Regions from separate parts of the Streptomyces sp. NPDC049915 genome, predicted to be linked through region 1. Evidence: riboswitches for the same ligand, from Rfam matches in the RefSeq annotation. Region 1 holds a riboswitch; each other region holds the start of a gene.
The links. Region 1 has a riboswitch for cyclic di-AMP ahead of AB0J12_RS19720 (C40 family peptidase). Riboswitches for the same ligand answer to the same signal wherever they lie in the genome.
Positions count from the first base shown of each region.

Region 1 (5,049 bases):
GCCGGCTCCCACAGCACCAGGTCGGCGAGCTTGCCGGTCTCCACGGACCCGATCTCGTGGGCCATGCCCTGGGCGAGCGCCGGGTTGATCGTGTACTTGGCGACATAGCGGCGTACCCGCTGGTTGTCGGCGCGGCCGTCGCCGGGCAGGGCGCCGCGGCGGCGCTTCATCACGTGCGCGGTCTGCCAGGTGCGCATGATCACCTCACCGACCCGGCCCATGGCCTGGGAGTCGGAGGAGATGATCGAGATCGCGCCCAGGTCGTGCAGAACGTCCTCGGCGCCGATGGTGGAGGGCCGGATCCGGGACTCGGCGAACGCCAGGTCCTCCGGGACGGCCGGGTTGAGGTGGTGACACACCATCAGCATGTCGAGGTGCTCCTCGACGGTGTTGACGGTGAACGGCCGGGTCGGGTTCGTCGAGCTGGGCAGCACGTGCGGCTCGGAGACGACCGTCATGATGTCCGGTGCGTGCCCGCCGCCCGCACCCTCGGTGTGGTACGAGTGGATGCCGCGCCCGGCGATCGCGGCGAGCGTGTCGCCGACGAAACCGGCCTCGTTGAGGGTGTCGGTGTGGATGGCGACCTGCACGCCGGTCATGTCCGCCACGGTCAGCGCGGCGTCGATGACGGCCGGGGTCGCGCCCCAGTCCTCGTGGATCTTCAGGCCCGCGGCGCCGCCGCGGATCTGGGACAGCATCGCCTCGTGCGAGACGGTGTTGCCCTTGCCGAGGAAGCCGACGTTGACGGGGTAGGCCTCCATCGCCTCGAACATGCGGGCGAGGTGCCAGGGTCCGGGCGTGACGGTGGTCGCCTTGGAGCCCTCGGCGGGTCCGGTGCCACCGCCGACGAGGGTGGTGATGCCGGAGGCGAGGGCCTCGTCGGCGACCTGGGGGCAGATGAAGTGCACGTGCGCGTCGATGGCGCCGGCGGTCAGGATGCGCCCGTTGCCCGCGATGACCTCGGTCTCGGGGCCGAGTACCAGGTCGGGGTGGACGCCGTCCATGGTGTCGGGGTTGCCGGCCTTGCCGATGCCGGTGACGCGGCCGTCGCGGATGCCGACGTCGGCCTTGATCACGCCCCAGTGGTCGACGATGACGACGCCGGTGATCACGGTGTCGGGGGTGCCGTCCGCGCGGGTCGCCCGGGACTGGCCCATGGACTCGCGGATGACCTTGCCGCCGCCGAAGACGGCCTCGTCGCCGGAGCGTCCGGGGCCGCCGGAGCGGTCCTCCTCGATCTCGATCAGCAGGTCGGTGTCGGCGAGCCGGATGCGGTCGCCGGTGGTCGGGCCGAACAGGTCGGCGTAGGCGCCGCGGGAGATCTCAGGCATCGAGGGCACCTCCGACCTGGCCGCGCAGGCCGGACACCACGCGGGCACCGGCGAGGGGGACGAGTTCGACGTCGGCCGGCAGACCCGGCTCGAAGCGCACGGCGGTGCCGGCGGCGACGTTCAGCCGCTTGCCGTGGGCGGCGGCACGGTCGAACTCCAGGCCGGGGTTGGCCTCGGCGAAGTGGTAGTGGGAGCCGACCTGGACGGGCCGGTCTGCCGCGTTGAGGACGGTCAGCCGGGTGACCTCGAGCCCTTCGTTGCACACGACGGGGTCCTCGGCGAAGAGGAACTCTCCGGGAATCATGGCGGGTCCCCCGTCAGATGATCGGCTCGTGGACGGTGACGAGCTTGGTCCCGTCCGGGAAGGTGGCCTCGACCTGCACGTCGTGGATCATCTCGGCGACGCCTTCCATGACGTCGTCCCGGGTGAGCAGCTTGCGTCCGGTGGCCATCAGCTCGGCGACGGTGCGGCCGTCCCGGGCGCCCTCGAGGATGTGGGAGGTGATGAGGGCGACCGCTTCGGGGTGGTTGAGCTTGAGGCCGCGGGCCCGGCGCTTGTCGGCCACATCGGCCGCCACATGGATGAGCAGTCTCTCCTGCTCGTGCGGGGTCAGTTGCACGTCCCACCTCACAGTCCTTGCTCCGGACCGTGCGGGGTCCGGCTGCCGCAGCCACCGCGACGGGACAGGTGTAACACACAGACAAATTTCCCGACCGCGCTCAATTGCGGGCAGAAAAGCCCCTGGTGGCGTGGGTCGGGAGGCTAGCCCGTCGGAGTTTCAACGACGTTAACCAGCCTTTGATGATCACATGACCGGCGGCAGACCGTCCCCATACCCGACGAGGACCGCCGGGTCAGTGGGCGCACTGCCGAGACGGACTGACCATCTGCTCCTGCGCGGACCCTCCGCCTCCCGCAGATCCTCGAGTCGCTCCCCGGTCCCGGCCTTCCGCCGCTGCCCGCCCTCACCCCAGCCGAGGGTGAGTTGACCGACCGTTACCTGGAGGTCGTCGACCTGCCCGGCGGATCAATTCGGCCTGCCCCGGCGACACCTACCGGGTGCTGCGGGCCGCGCGGGCGCTCGTCGGCAAGGCCGTGGCGCAGCGCGCCGTGCTGACGCTGACGCACCAGCGCACCGTGCCACCGCGGGACGGGAGTTGAGCAAGCCCCGAGCTGAGTTCAAACGGACCGAACGACGTACCCACTATCGGCCTATCCGCACGCCTTTTTTTCGGGGGGTCCGAGTTGCGCAACAGGCGGGACGAGAGGGCGGAATGAAGGGTTCCGCCGCTGGTCCGGGGCTCGCAGGACGAGTGGACTCCCCATCGAACACAGGCGTGTCCACCCGAACGGGTGAGTGGTGAGGAACACCACAAATACCCGGTTCCGTTGGGATTTTCGGACAGTTGTGGGCCAAGATCCCTGACTGACGACAAGCCCCCGCCACAACGGCGGGGCGATCCGGGCGGACGCCGAGTCCTGCCGCCGCCCGGATGACCGGTCGACAGGAGTGGATCGGCAGGAGTGGAGGACCCAAGCACGACGGGTCGCCGGAACGGTCATGCCACGACCGGGCCGAGCTGCCCTTGGGGTGAAGCCGCGTCAGCGGCCGGGCTACTTCGCCAGCCCGAATCCGACAGGTCATCCTTCACAGGCGGCTGACGAAGGGTTGCGCATGACTGCGCTCAATCGTGTCCCGTCGCTCATGGCCCGGGCCGGTACGGCTTCCGCCCTGACCATCGCCGCGATGGGCAGCTCGATCGTGGTCCCGGGCCTCGCCTCGGAGGCCGCCGCCGCGACGCCGGCGACCAAGGCGCTGCAGATCGCCGCGTCCAAGAAGGGCGCGCCGTACCAGTGGGGCGCCACCGGGCCGCGGCGGTTCGACTGCTCGGGACTCACGCTGTACTCGTTCAAGAAGGCCGGCAAGAAGCTGCCGCGGACGGCCGCCCAGCAGTACAACAGGACGCGCCACATCCCGGCCCGCAGCCGCAAGGCCGGAGACCTGGTGTTCTTCCACTCGGGGTCGAACGTCTACCACGTCGGCATCTACGCCGGGAAGAACAAGATCTGGCACGCCCCGAAGACGGGTGACGTGGTGCGCCTGCAGAAGATCTGGACCAGGAGTGTCTGGTACGGCCGGGTGAGCTGACCGGCCGGCCCTCCTCGGTCGTGCCGTCCGCCGGCGCGCCGTGGCTCAGCCGAGGAGGGCCGGCAGCGGCTCCCAGCCGTGCTCAGCGCGTTCCTGCCGCCCCGCCGGACGTCGACGACAGCCGCCCGGCGGGGCGGGGTTCCCAGGGCCGATGTGACGTGCCGTCGGCTCAGCAGGGATGTGGCTTCGGTTCCGCCTGGCCCGGTGAGGGGACCGGCTCGGGGGGAAGCGCCCAGGGCAGTTCGATGGCGACCGTCTTGCCGCCCTCGCGGGTGGGGCGGACGCGGAGTCTGCCGCCGCACTCGGCGGCCAGCCAGCGGATGATGACCATGCCGCGGCCGTTGTCCTGCTGGACGGCCGCAGGCAGCCGCTTGGGGAAGCGGGGGTGACTGTCGGTGACGCCGATCCGCAGCAGTTCGTCGCGGTCGAGGACGACGTCCACGGTGAACGTCGGGGATTGCCCGAACGTGTGCTGAACGGAGTTCGTGGCCAGTTCGGAGACGATCAACCGGATGCTGTCCGCCAGCTCCGCGTCCGACGGCAGACCCCATTCCGCCAGGGTGCCGGCCACGAAGCCGCGGGCCGCGGACACCGAGGCGGGATCGCTCGGCAGAGTGATGGATGCTTCCAGGTGGTCTGCCATGGCGACGTCGTCCCTTTCCCACGGGACCGCAGTCCGGCACGGAGCCGGTGGTTCGAGTACGGTCCCGGACTGGTGCTTCGCCGCCAGAGTGCCATCACCGCACCGCTCACGGAGGCGATCCACCAAGTTATGCATATATCTGTCGCTCGAAGCGGTGAACTCTGCCACGGCGGACCGTGTCCGGGCGGCTCGGACGGAGTAAGGAGGGGCGCATGCAGCATGGTCCCGCGGTGCGCCGCCGGAAGCTGGGCGCCGAATTACGCGCGCTGCGCGCCCGGGCGGGACTCACCAGCGGGGAGGCGGCCCGGCTGGTGGGCTGGCACCAGTCGAAAGTCAGCCGGATCGAGACCGGCTCGAGTGGCGCGAAACCGTCCGACGTGCGCTTACTGCTGGACGCGTACGGCGTCGACGACGACGAACTGCGTGACCTGCTGCTGGTGCTGGCGGGCTCCCAGATCGGCGGCCGGGAGCACTGGTGGCATGCCTACCGCGGGGTGCTGCCCCCCACGTACCGCGACTTCATCAGTCTGGAGTCGCAGGCCAGCGCGATGCGCACGCTGGAGACCTCGGTCGTGCCGGGGCTGCTGCAGACACCCGCCTACGCCCGCGCGGTGACCCGGGCGGCCGTCGGCGCGGTGGACGAGGAGCGGCTGGACGCGCTGGTGGAGGTGCGTCTGGCCCGCCAGGGCGTGCTGCACGCGCAGCCTCCGCTGAGGCTCAGCGCCGTGCTGGACGAAGCGGTGCTGCGCCGGGAGGTGGGCGGTCCGGAGGTGATGGCGCAGCAGTTGCGGCGGCTCCTTCAGGCGGCGCAACTGCCCCAGGTGCGGTTGCAGGTGCTGCCGTTCTCCGCGGGGGCGCATGTCGGCATCACCGGGCCTTTCGTTATTTTCTCATTTCCGAGCACTTCTGATCTGGACGTGGTTGT
Region 1 covers NZ_JBFAMH010000010.1:193,599-198,647, forward strand. The annotation lists gene AB0J12_RS19700 (urease subunit alpha) at 1-1,331, opposite strand, end outside; gene AB0J12_RS19705 (urease subunit beta) at 1,324-1,635, opposite strand; gene AB0J12_RS19710 (urease subunit gamma) at 1,649-1,951, opposite strand; partial or broken gene AB0J12_RS19715 (hypothetical protein) at 2,252-2,466, shown strand; cyclic di-AMP (ydaO/yuaA leader) riboswitch at 2,793-3,004, shown strand; gene AB0J12_RS19720 (C40 family peptidase) at 3,008-3,481, shown strand; gene AB0J12_RS19725 (ATP-binding protein) at 3,651-4,124, opposite strand; gene AB0J12_RS19730 (helix-turn-helix transcriptional regulator) at 4,337-5,049, shown strand, end outside.

Region 2 (5,049 bases), on a different contig from region 1:
GTCAGCTCCAGCAGGGAGCCGCGCTGGTCGGGCTCGGGGCCGCTGACCGTGCCCGAGCCGTAGAGGTCGCCGGTGCGCAGGGAGGCGCCGTTGACCGTCATGTGCGCCAGCTGCTGGGCGGCCGTCCAGTACATGGTGGAGAAGGGAGGCTCGGAGACGACGTGGCCGTTGATGGCGACAGAGATCCGCAGGTCGTAGCCGCCGGGTTCGTCGGTGGAGTCATCGAGGTAGGGCAGCAGCGGGTGGGTGCGCTCCCGGGGCGCGACCCGGGCCTCGTCCAGGGCCTCCAGCGGGGTGATCCACGCGGAGATCGAGGTGGCGAAGGACTTGCCGAGGAAGGGGCCGAGGGGGACGTACTCCCAGGCCTGGATGTCGCGGGCCGACCAGTCGTTGAGCAGGCACAGCCCGAAGACGTGGTCGCGGAAGTCACCGAGGGCGACCGGCTCGCCGAGCGAGGAGGGAGCGCCGACGACGAAACCGACCTCGGCCTCGATGTCGAGGCGGACGGACGGGCCGAAGACGGGCGCCGCATCGGCCGGGGCCTTGCGCTGACCGGAGGGACGCGCGATGTCGGTGCCGGAGACCACGACGGTTCCGGAGCGGCCGTGGTAACCGATCGGGAGGTGCTTCCAGTTGGGGGTGAGGGAGTCGGCGGCGTCGGGGCGGAAGATCTGGCCGACGTTCCGGGCGTGGTTCTCGGAGGCGTAGAAGTCGACGTAGTCCGCGACCTCGAAGGGCAGGTGCAGGGTCACCGAGGACAGAGGGTGGAAGAACGGTTCGACGGCCTCGCGGTGCGAGGGCACCGTGACCCACGCCTTCAGCGCACGCCGCACGTCGGACCAGGCGGTGCGGCCGGCGGCGAGGAGTGGGTTAAGCGAGGGCTGGGCGAGCAGCGCGGCATAGGGGGAGCCGAGCGCCATCGCCGCCGCGCCCGCGTCGAGCACGTGGTCGCCGAGCCGGACACCGACCCGCCGCTCGGCCGGAGAACCGGCCGGCGAGAAGACGCCGTACGGAAGGTTGTGCGCACCGAAGGGGTCGCCCTCGGAGACGTCGAAGGGGGGCATGCGGTGCCGCCTCGCTTTCGTGCACGTCGGACACGGCACCAGGGCCGTGCGATCCAGGTGGTCGCGGCACACGTTACGGCTGAGGCGGCTGTCTTGGGCAGTGTCTGAAGAGTCCGCAGTGTCCGTCATGTCCTTGTCGGGTGCCAATTCCGGCTCAGTGTCCTTGCGGGGAACCCGGACGGAGGGCATCCGTTCCGTCGGGGGACACGTGGGGGACCCGTGGCCTGCAGGGCCGCAAGCCTGCCGTTCCGGGCCGACCGTGAAATACCGCCCCTGATCGTGAAGTTCGGTCACTACCCACTGCACCACGGCGGTGCCGGGGCGATCCGCGGTCTGGGGCGTCCGGGCGTGCCCATGGACGCGATCACCGAGGACTCGTGCACCCCGGCCGCCGCCTCCCGTTATCCGCGGCGCGCGTTCGTGTGGCCGACGACGGGCGCGGAGGAGGCGGGACACCTGGTCGAAGGGCTGCTGCGGACCGGGCGCCGGACCGGACGGCCGACCGTGCTGATTGTGACCGGCGAGCATGCACGGGCTGCACGAGCTGTGCGCGGAACACGGCGTCCCCGGCCCGGCGGCCGCGTTCCCGCGGTCGTACGACGACAGCGTGGCCTGCGCACCGGAGGCGTCGGATCGGGCGGTGAACGGGTGACCTGCGGGGTCCGTATTCTCTGATCATGGCCGCACCCCTCGCATATGCCCTCATCGCCACTGACCTGGACGGAACGCTGCTGCGCGGCGACGACACGCTCTCCGACCGGTCCCGGGCCGCGCTCGCACGGGTGGCGGACGCCGGTGCCCTGCACCTGGTGGTGACGGGCCGCCCGGCGCCCCGGGTGCGGCCGCTGCTGGAGGACCTCGGCTGCACGGGGCTCGCGGTGTGCGGCCAGGGCGCGCAGGTGTACGACGCGGGGGCCGGCCGTCTGCTGTGGTCGGTGACCCTCGACCGGGAGCTGGCCGAGACCGCGCTCGGCAAGATCGAGGCCGAGGTGGGAGAGGTGTACGCCGCCGTCGACCAGGACGGCGTGGACGGGCTGACGCTGATCGAGCCCGGCTACCGGATGCCGCACCCGACGCTGCCGGCGGTGCGGGTCGGGCGGCGCGACGATCTGTGGGGCGAGCCGATCAGCAAGGTGCTGCTGCGCCATCCCGAGCTGTCCGACGACGAGCTGGCGGCGACGGCGCGCGCGGTGGTCGGTTCGCTGGCGATGGTCACCATGTCGGGGCCGGGGACCGTGGAGCTGCAGCCGTGCGGTGTCACCAAGGCGACGGGGCTCGCGCGGGCGGCCGACCATCTCGGGTTGAGCGCCGGGGGGGCCCTCGCGTTCGGGGACATGCCCAACGACATCCCGATGTTCGCCTGGGCCGCCCGCGGGGTGGCCATGGCCAACGCCCATCCGGAGCTGAAGGCCGTGGCCGACGAGGTCACCTTGTCGAACGAGGACGACGGCATCGCCGTCGTCCTCGAACGACTCTTCGGGTGAGGCAGTGGCTCAGTACGCGCTGAACACGTTGTCGATCGAGCCGTAGCGGGCGGCCGCGTAGTTGCAGGCCGCGGTGATGTTGGCGATCGGGTCGTACGGGTCCATGGAGGTGCCGGACACGTGGTAGGCGAGGAACGTCGGGTCGATCACCTGGAGCAGGCCCTTGGACGGGGTACCGGCGGCCGCGTTGGAGTCCCACAGGTTGATGGCGGCGGGGTTGCCCGAGGACTCGCGGATGATGTTGCGGTAGATCCCGTCGTAGGTGCCCGGGATGCCGCGCTGGGACATGATGTCCAGCGACTGGCGGATCCAGCCGTCGAGGGTGTTCGGGTAGACCGAGTTGGCGGCCGTGATCACGGTGGCGCTGGTGGCCGGGGTGGCCGCGGAGGCGCTGGTCGCGCCGAAGAGCGGCAGCGCGAGGGCGGCGGCACCGGTGCCGGCGACGGCGAGGGTGCGGACGAGGCGGGACGTGCGGGTGCGGCGGTGCTGACCGGCAGCAGGCATGGCGAACTTCCTCTCCGGCGCCTACGAGGTGAGCTGTCGGGTTCGGGCTGGAGATGCCCGGCCGGCCGCGGATGCGGCACGGCTTCACCCCGAGCCGGTCCGGGGCGTCGTCGGGGCGACGACGTCCGGTTCGGCGACTTACCTGGGTCCCCCGCTCCTGCCGTACACGGATGAGTTGGTCCGATGGTGGATGCCGGACGGCGGCAGGATTAGGCGTCCATCCGACAGGCCGGGAAGTTATGCGAGAGCACATGCCGGGAACAAGTACTGGTTTCACCTATCGCCCTGGTTGACCTTGGTCGGGCTGTTTGGGGTGCTTGATCCTTTGCGATCGCCAAGCCTCAACTCGCTTGTGGGGACTGGCGAAATGCGGGGCAGACGCATCGGGGGCCGGTGAGGGGCGCGCGTGACCCAATTCACTGGTGTCACAGCTGCAACACATTTGCCGCCAACGTGACTAAGGCGAATCGGCTGATTAATTACGGCAAAACGGGCAGTCGGGTCGTGTTGTGACGCGGTGGGGCGGGGTGGTTCACGGAGGGTGGGGGGTGGTCTTCGCGACGCGAGCATGGTTGATATCGGTACTTTTCAACTGATCAGATGTGATCGATAAACATATCGGGCGTGATCCGATACCGCCTGGCCTGTAACCGTGGGCGCTATCGGTGATCGAAACGTGACCGGATACGCTGACTTGAGTGATGGCAGCGACCTATCGACAAACCGTGTAATCGCCTACCGGCACCAGCAGACAGGAGACCCCTCGTGACCGTCGTCGGGCCGTTCGGGCTTAGCGTGCGGGACCAGGCTCTCGAGGCCGATGTCCAGGCCGGATTGGCGGCTGTCGAGGAAGGGCTGCTCGAGGCCACCAAGAGCGAGGTTCCCTTCATCACGGAGGCCGCGCAGCACCTGGTGCGGGCGGGCGGGAAGCGGTTCCGGCCGCTGCTCGTGATGCTGGCGGCGCAGTTCGGCGACCCGTATGCGCCGGGCGTCGTCCCGTCGGCGGTCGTGGTCGAGCTGACCCACCTGGCGACGCTGTACCACGACGACGTCATGGACGAGGCCGCCGTACGGCGTGGCGTGCCCAGCGCGAACACCCGGTGGGGTAACTCGGTCGCCGTACTGACCGGCGACTTTCTCTTCGCGCGGGCCTCGCAGATCCTCGCCGACCTCGGGCCCGAGGCGGTGCGGGTGCAGGCACTGGCGTTCGAGCGGCTGGTCACCGGGCAGATCCTGGAGACCGCGGGGCCGCAGGACGGGCGCGACCCGGTCGACCACTACCTCGAGGTGCTCGGCGGCAAGACGGGCTCGCTGGTGGCGGTGTCGTGCCGGTTCGGCGCGATGATGTCCGGCGCCGACGAGACGGTCGTGGACGTGCTGACCCAGTACGGGGAGCGGCTGGGCGTCGCCTTCCAGCTGGCCGACGACGTGCTCGACATCGCCTCCGACTCGCACGAGTCCGGCAAGACGCCGGGAACGGATCTTCGCGAGGGCATCCCGACGCTGCCGGTGCTGCGGCTGCGGGAGCGGGCCGAGCGCCTGGGACTGCCGGAGGACCGGGCGCTGTGCGAGCTGCTGGACTCCGATCTGAGCGACGACGCGCGACACGCGGAGGCGCTGACCGCGCTGCGGGCGCACCCCGCGCTGGAGCAGGCGCGGCGCGACACGGTCCGGTACGCCGAGGAGGCGCGGGCGGCGCTGGCGCCGCTGCGGGAGTGCGGCGCCAAGGCGGCGCTGATGGAGCTGTGCGACGCGGTGGTGCACCGGGCGGGCTGACGGAAGCACCGGGCCGGCCGACGGAATCCGTCCGGACCGTTCCCTCTTCTGCGGGCGACGGCCCCACCCCTGGGTGGAGCCCGAACCCCCGCCCCGTAGCTCCCCAGGTCCCCACCTCCCCTAGGGGTAGGGGGACCTGACCCCCCGCCACGTCATACCCCAGAAGTACATGCAGTTGCGTCCACGGAGTGACGCTTCCCGGCGGCCGATTTGGTCTCATG
Region 2 covers NZ_JBFAMH010000025.1:38,981-44,029, reverse strand. The annotation lists gene fahA (fumarylacetoacetase) at 1-1,064, opposite strand, end outside; partial or broken gene AB0J12_RS31440 (ATP-grasp domain-containing protein) at 1,305-1,674, shown strand; gene AB0J12_RS31435 (HAD family hydrolase) at 1,742-2,548, shown strand; gene AB0J12_RS31430 (transglycosylase SLT domain-containing protein) at 2,558-3,052, opposite strand; cyclic di-AMP (ydaO/yuaA leader) riboswitch at 3,058-3,240, opposite strand; gene AB0J12_RS31425 (polyprenyl synthetase family protein) at 3,818-4,828, shown strand.
Region 2: linked by a shared signal. The riboswitch ahead of AB0J12_RS31430 (transglycosylase SLT domain-containing protein) and the one ahead of AB0J12_RS19720 (C40 family peptidase) in region 1 are both predicted to bind cyclic di-AMP.

Region 3 (5,049 bases), on a different contig from region 1:
CGCGGACACCCTCGGCGCGACGGTGATAGCGCCGATCGTGGAGGAGTCGGCGAAGGCCGCCGCCGTCCTGCTCGTCTTCCTCTTCCGCAGACGCGACTTCACCGGGATCGTCGACGGCGTGGTGATAGCCGGTGTCACCGCGACCGGCTTCGCGTTCACCGAGAACATCCTCTACCTCGGCACCGCCTTCGGCACCGACCAGCTCACCGGCGGCCGGGGCATCGCCTCGGTCACCGCGGCGACCTTCTTCGTCCGCGTGATCATGTCGCCGTTCGCGCACCCGCTGTTCACCACCATGACCGGCATCGGCTTCGGCATCGCCGCGCTGTCCGGCGAGGGCCGGCGCCTGCTCCGCGTCCTGCTCCCGCTGGGCGGGCTGCTGCTCGCCATGGGCATGCACGCCCTGTGGAACGGCTCGGCGTCCTTCGGCCCGTTCGGCTTCTTCGCCGTGTACGGCGGTTTCATGATGCCCGCGTTCGGGCTGCTGACCTGGCTGGTGATCTGGACCCGGCAGCGCGAGCTGCGCACCGTGCGCGAGGAGCTGCCCGCCTACGTCGCCGCGGGCTGGCTCGCGCCCGCCGAGCCGTTCGCGCTGGGCTCGATGCGGGCGCGCCGCATGGCCCGCGAGTACGCCGCCCACCACCTGGGCAAGCCGGCCGCCAAGGAGGTCGCACGCTACGAGGCCTACGCGACGTCTCTGGCGTTCCTGCGGCACCGGGGCCGCCTCGGCCGCGCCGGCGCCGACTTCGTCGTACGGGAGAGGGAGCTGCTGAACGAGGTGTGGCGGCTGCGGGCGCTCGCCCGGCCGGCGCTGGAGTACGCGGCCCGGGCTGCCGCGCCCCCGGTACCGGTGATGCAGCCCTGGCCCGCGCAGCCGTGGCCCGGTCCCGGGGCGGCCCGGCCGCATCCGCCGTACGCCGGACAGGCGGGGTACGCGGGACACGCCGGTTACGGAGCCCATCCGGCGCATCCGGCATACAACCCCTACCGGTCATAGCAACCGCAACCGTCAACGCGCCGCGGACGCCGGAGAGCGTCGGTCAGGCCGACGCCCGCGTCAGCCGTGCCAGCTCCACGTCCGTCAGGGTCAGCTCCGCCACGCCCAGCAGCGCCGGGAGCTGGTCCGTGGTGCGGGCCGAGGCGATGGGGGCGGCGACCGTCGGCTGCGCGGCGAGCCAGGCGAGGGCGGCCGTGGCCACGGGGACGTCATGAGCCTGGGCGACCTCGTCCAGAGCGGTGAGGACCGCGCGGCCGCGCTCGGAGTTCAGGTGCTGCGCGGCGCCGCCCGCCCGCGGGCTGTCCACGCTCGCCCCGGGCCGGTACTTGCCGGTGAGGAAGCCGGAGGCCAGCGCGTAGTACGGGACGGCGGCGAGGCCGGCGCCGGCGGCGACGTCCTGGAGGTCGCCCTCGTAGGTGTCGCGCGAGACGAGGTTGTAGTGCGGCTGGAGCGCCACGTACCGGGCGAGGCCCTCGCGGTCGGAGAACTCCAGGGAGGCCCGCAGGCGCTCGGCGGAGATGTTGGAGGCGGCGATATGGCGGACCTTGCCGGCCTTCACCAGCTCGTCCAGGGCGCCGATGATCTCCTCGACCGGCACGTCGGGCTGGTCGTAGTGGGTGTAGTAGAGGTCGATGTGGTCGGTGCCGAGGCGGCGCAGGGAGGCGTCGGCGGCGGCCTCGATGTTCGCCGCGCTCAGTCCCCGGTACTCGGGGTGCTGGCTGACCTTGGTGGCGATGACGACGTCGTCGCGGTTGCCGCGGGCCTTGATCCAGCTGCCGATGATCGTCTCGGACTCCCCGCCCTGGTTGCCCTCGACCCAGGCGGAGTAGGCGTCGGCGGTGTCGATGAAGTTGCCGCCGGCGGCGGTGTAGGCGTCGAGGACGGCGAAGGAGGTCGTCTCGTCGGCGGTCCAGCCGAAGACGTTGCCGCCGAGGGCGAGCGGGAAGACCTCGAGGTGGGACGCACCGAGCTTGCGAAGAGCAGTCATGCTCCGTTTCAACACCCCGGCGTCATCGACCCATTCCGCACGGAAACCAACAACGTGCCAACAAGTCGGCGCACACGAACCGGCAGCCCTGACGTCGGGGGGTGTGCCGTCAGGACCGCCGGGGATCGGGAGCCGGGCGAGGTGTCAGGGGTTGAGGCCCTTGTCCTGCAGCCACGCCATGGGATCGATGCCGGAGGCCTGCCCGTCGGGGTGCACCTCCAGGTGCAGGTGCGGGCCGGTGACGTTGCCGGTGGCGCCCACGCGGCCGATGACGTCCCCGGTGGCGACCTTCTGCCCGACGCTGACGCTGATCGACGACTGGTGGCAGAACCACAGCTCGGTGCCGTCGTCGAGGGTGAGGATCGTGCGGTAGCCGTAGGAACCGGCCCAGCCCGCCTCGGTGATGGTGCCGCTGTGGATGGCCTTGATCAGCGTGCCGGTGGGAGCGGCGAAGTCCAGGCCGGTGTGGTAGCCGGAGGACCACATGGAGCCGGCCTGCCCGAAGCGCGAGGTGAGGGTGTACGAGGAGGTCGGCAGCGCGTACTGCTTGGCGAGCTCGGCGAGGCGCTCGGCCTCGGCCTTCTTCTTCGCCTCCTCCTCCGCCTTCTCCTTCGCGGCGGCGGCCTTGGCGGCGGCCTCCTTCTCGGCCTGCGCTGCGGCCTCGGCGGCCTGCTTGACGACAGCGGCCTCGGCGGCGGCCTGCGCCTTGACGTCGACCTGGACCTGCTGCGACTCGGCCTGCGCCATGATCCGGTTGCGCAGCGCCTCACCGGCGCCGGCGGCCTGCTGCCCGTCGTCGTCGGAGGTGACGCCGATGTCGGTGAGCGGGGTGGCGGAGCCCTGGGGCCGGTCGTCCTCGTGGTCGGAGATGAGCGAGCCGACCGAGGGGAGGTCGGGCATGGAGATGGAGACCGGCGGCTTGCCGGTCTGCGCGCTGGCCATGCCGCCCGCGCCGACGGCGGCGATGACGCCGACGCCGAGCACGGTGGAGCTGCGGGCGAGTCCGCCGCGCTGCTTGGCGACGCGGTGCCGGCCACGGACGGAACGGACGGACTCCTCGGTGGGATTCCACTCCTCCCAAGGGCCCTCGTCGGTGCGGTGGCCGCCGTAGACCAAGGTCTCGGGGCCCTGCTGGTTCGGCACGGACGGGGCTGTCGGGGCAGGCCGGTTGGACGCCACGCGGGCGTACTCCTTTCCTTCCGTCTCGCCTACCGGGTTAGCTGACGGGTTCGGAGCAGGAAGGTCTCCTACGCGCGTATACCGGCCGTCGATCGACGGCGGCTGACGCGAGATTCACCCCAAAGTGGTGGTTCCCCGGTTCCCTACGGGATTCGGCGCGTGAGCACGGAGCCGTCTCTTGTGACGGCTGGGACGACCGCGCTGCGTTATCGAACGTTAATGACCCGGCAGCCGGATTCCAAGCCGTTCGTCTTGATCATTAACATTCTTGGCTTGGACTTTCACGCCATGACCGGCGCAAAAGGGGCGACTTGACCGCCCCTCAGGCGTCACGTCCAAAACCTTGTTTCGGTGATGGTGCATCAATTGTTATGCAGAGGGCGCTCATCCGCTCACGCATGGTGACCTTCACGGTCGGCGTACGGCGAGCAGCGCCATGTCGTCCGCCATGCCGCCGCCGGAGTGCCGCCGGACATCCTTCGCGACGGCGGCGAGCAGGGCGCCGGGCTCGGTGACGACACGTCCGGTGAGCCGCGCCTCGACGTCGTAGAAGCGGCCGTGGCGGTCGCGGCTCTCGGAGAGGCCGTCGGTGTACAGCAGCAGCGTGGCGCCGCCGGGAAGGGCGGCCAGTTCCGTGCGGTCGGGCCAGGGACCCAGCTCGCCCATGCCGAGCGGCAACGCGGGTTCGGCGGGCAGCAGCGTGCGCAGGGGGCCGTCGGCGTACAGCAGCACCGGCGGCGGATGGCCGCGGTTGAGGACGCGGACCACCCAGTCGCCGTGCGGGAGTTCGGCGAGGACGGCGGTGGTGAACCCCTCGAACGCGTCCAGCCCGTCGCGCCGGGCGCCCTCCCGGGCCAGCGCCTGCTCCAGCCGCTGGGCGACCGCCTCCAAGGTGGCCTCCTGCTCGGCGGCCTCCCGGAACGCCCCGATGACCACGGCCACGGCGGCGACCGCGCCCATCCCCTTGCCGCGCACGTCCCCGACGATCAGCCGGACGCCGAACGGGCTGTCCTGCACGGCGTACAGATCGCCGCCGATGAAGGCGTCGGCGCGGGCGGCCTCGTAGCAGGCGGCGATCTGGAACCCGCCGATCCGCTCGGCGGGTTCGGGCAGTACGGCGCGCTGGGCGGCCTCGGCGACCTCGCGCGCGGAGGCGAGCTGCTCGCTGCTGCGGCGCGCGAGGGCGTTGATCAGGACGGCCAGGACGGCGACCGTGGCGACCGTCACCAGCTCGGTGACGGCGTCGGTGTGCCAGACGATGCCGATCGTCAGGTGCAGGCCGAGCACGACGGCGACGGCGGCGAGCCCGGTGAGCGCGGTGCCGCGGCGGCTGTAGAGCGGGGCGGCGACCAGGGGCGCGGCGGTGAAGAAGGGGGCCGCGGTGAAGTCGGACGGGGTGCAGTAGTCGTAGACCGCGCCGGCGGCGATCAGCAGCGCCGGCAGGATGCGGACGAAGGCCCGCGCGACGGAGATCCTCCGGCCCTCCTCGGGCCGCGGCTCCGCACCGCCCCAGGGGCCTGCGTCGGGCACAGGGGCACCTGGCAGCCGCACGGGGGCACCGGGGGCGCGTACGCCGGGGCCGAGATCGAGGGCGGGGGCGCGTCCGTCGGCCTGGGGACCGGTGGCGCAGCCGCGGGCCGCGGAGCCGGTCCCGGCGTCGGGAACCCACTCGTCGGCCAGGGAGTCCCTCCCGGCCTCGGGAACGCGCCCGTCGGTTCGGGGGTACGGCCCGTCGTCCGTCGCGTCACCAAGCCGCACCGCTCGTCTCCCACCGTCCCTGCCGGTCGTCGTCCCGCCCGTCCAGGTTTTCCGGTGCGGGCGCGGGCGGCGAGCGGTGAGGGCCGACCGGATGACGCCGGGCGGCAGGCGCGCAGGAGCCGGCCGA
Region 3 covers NZ_JBFAMH010000028.1:1,345-6,393, forward strand. The annotation lists gene AB0J12_RS32680 (PrsW family intramembrane metalloprotease) at 1-997, shown strand, start outside; gene AB0J12_RS32685 (aldo/keto reductase) at 1,041-1,985, opposite strand; gene AB0J12_RS32690 (M23 family metallopeptidase) at 2,130-3,164, opposite strand; cyclic di-AMP (ydaO/yuaA leader) riboswitch at 3,176-3,332, opposite strand; gene AB0J12_RS32695 (PP2C family protein-serine/threonine phosphatase) at 3,573-4,637, opposite strand.
Region 3: linked by a shared signal. The riboswitch ahead of AB0J12_RS32690 (M23 family metallopeptidase) and the one ahead of AB0J12_RS19720 (C40 family peptidase) in region 1 are both predicted to bind cyclic di-AMP.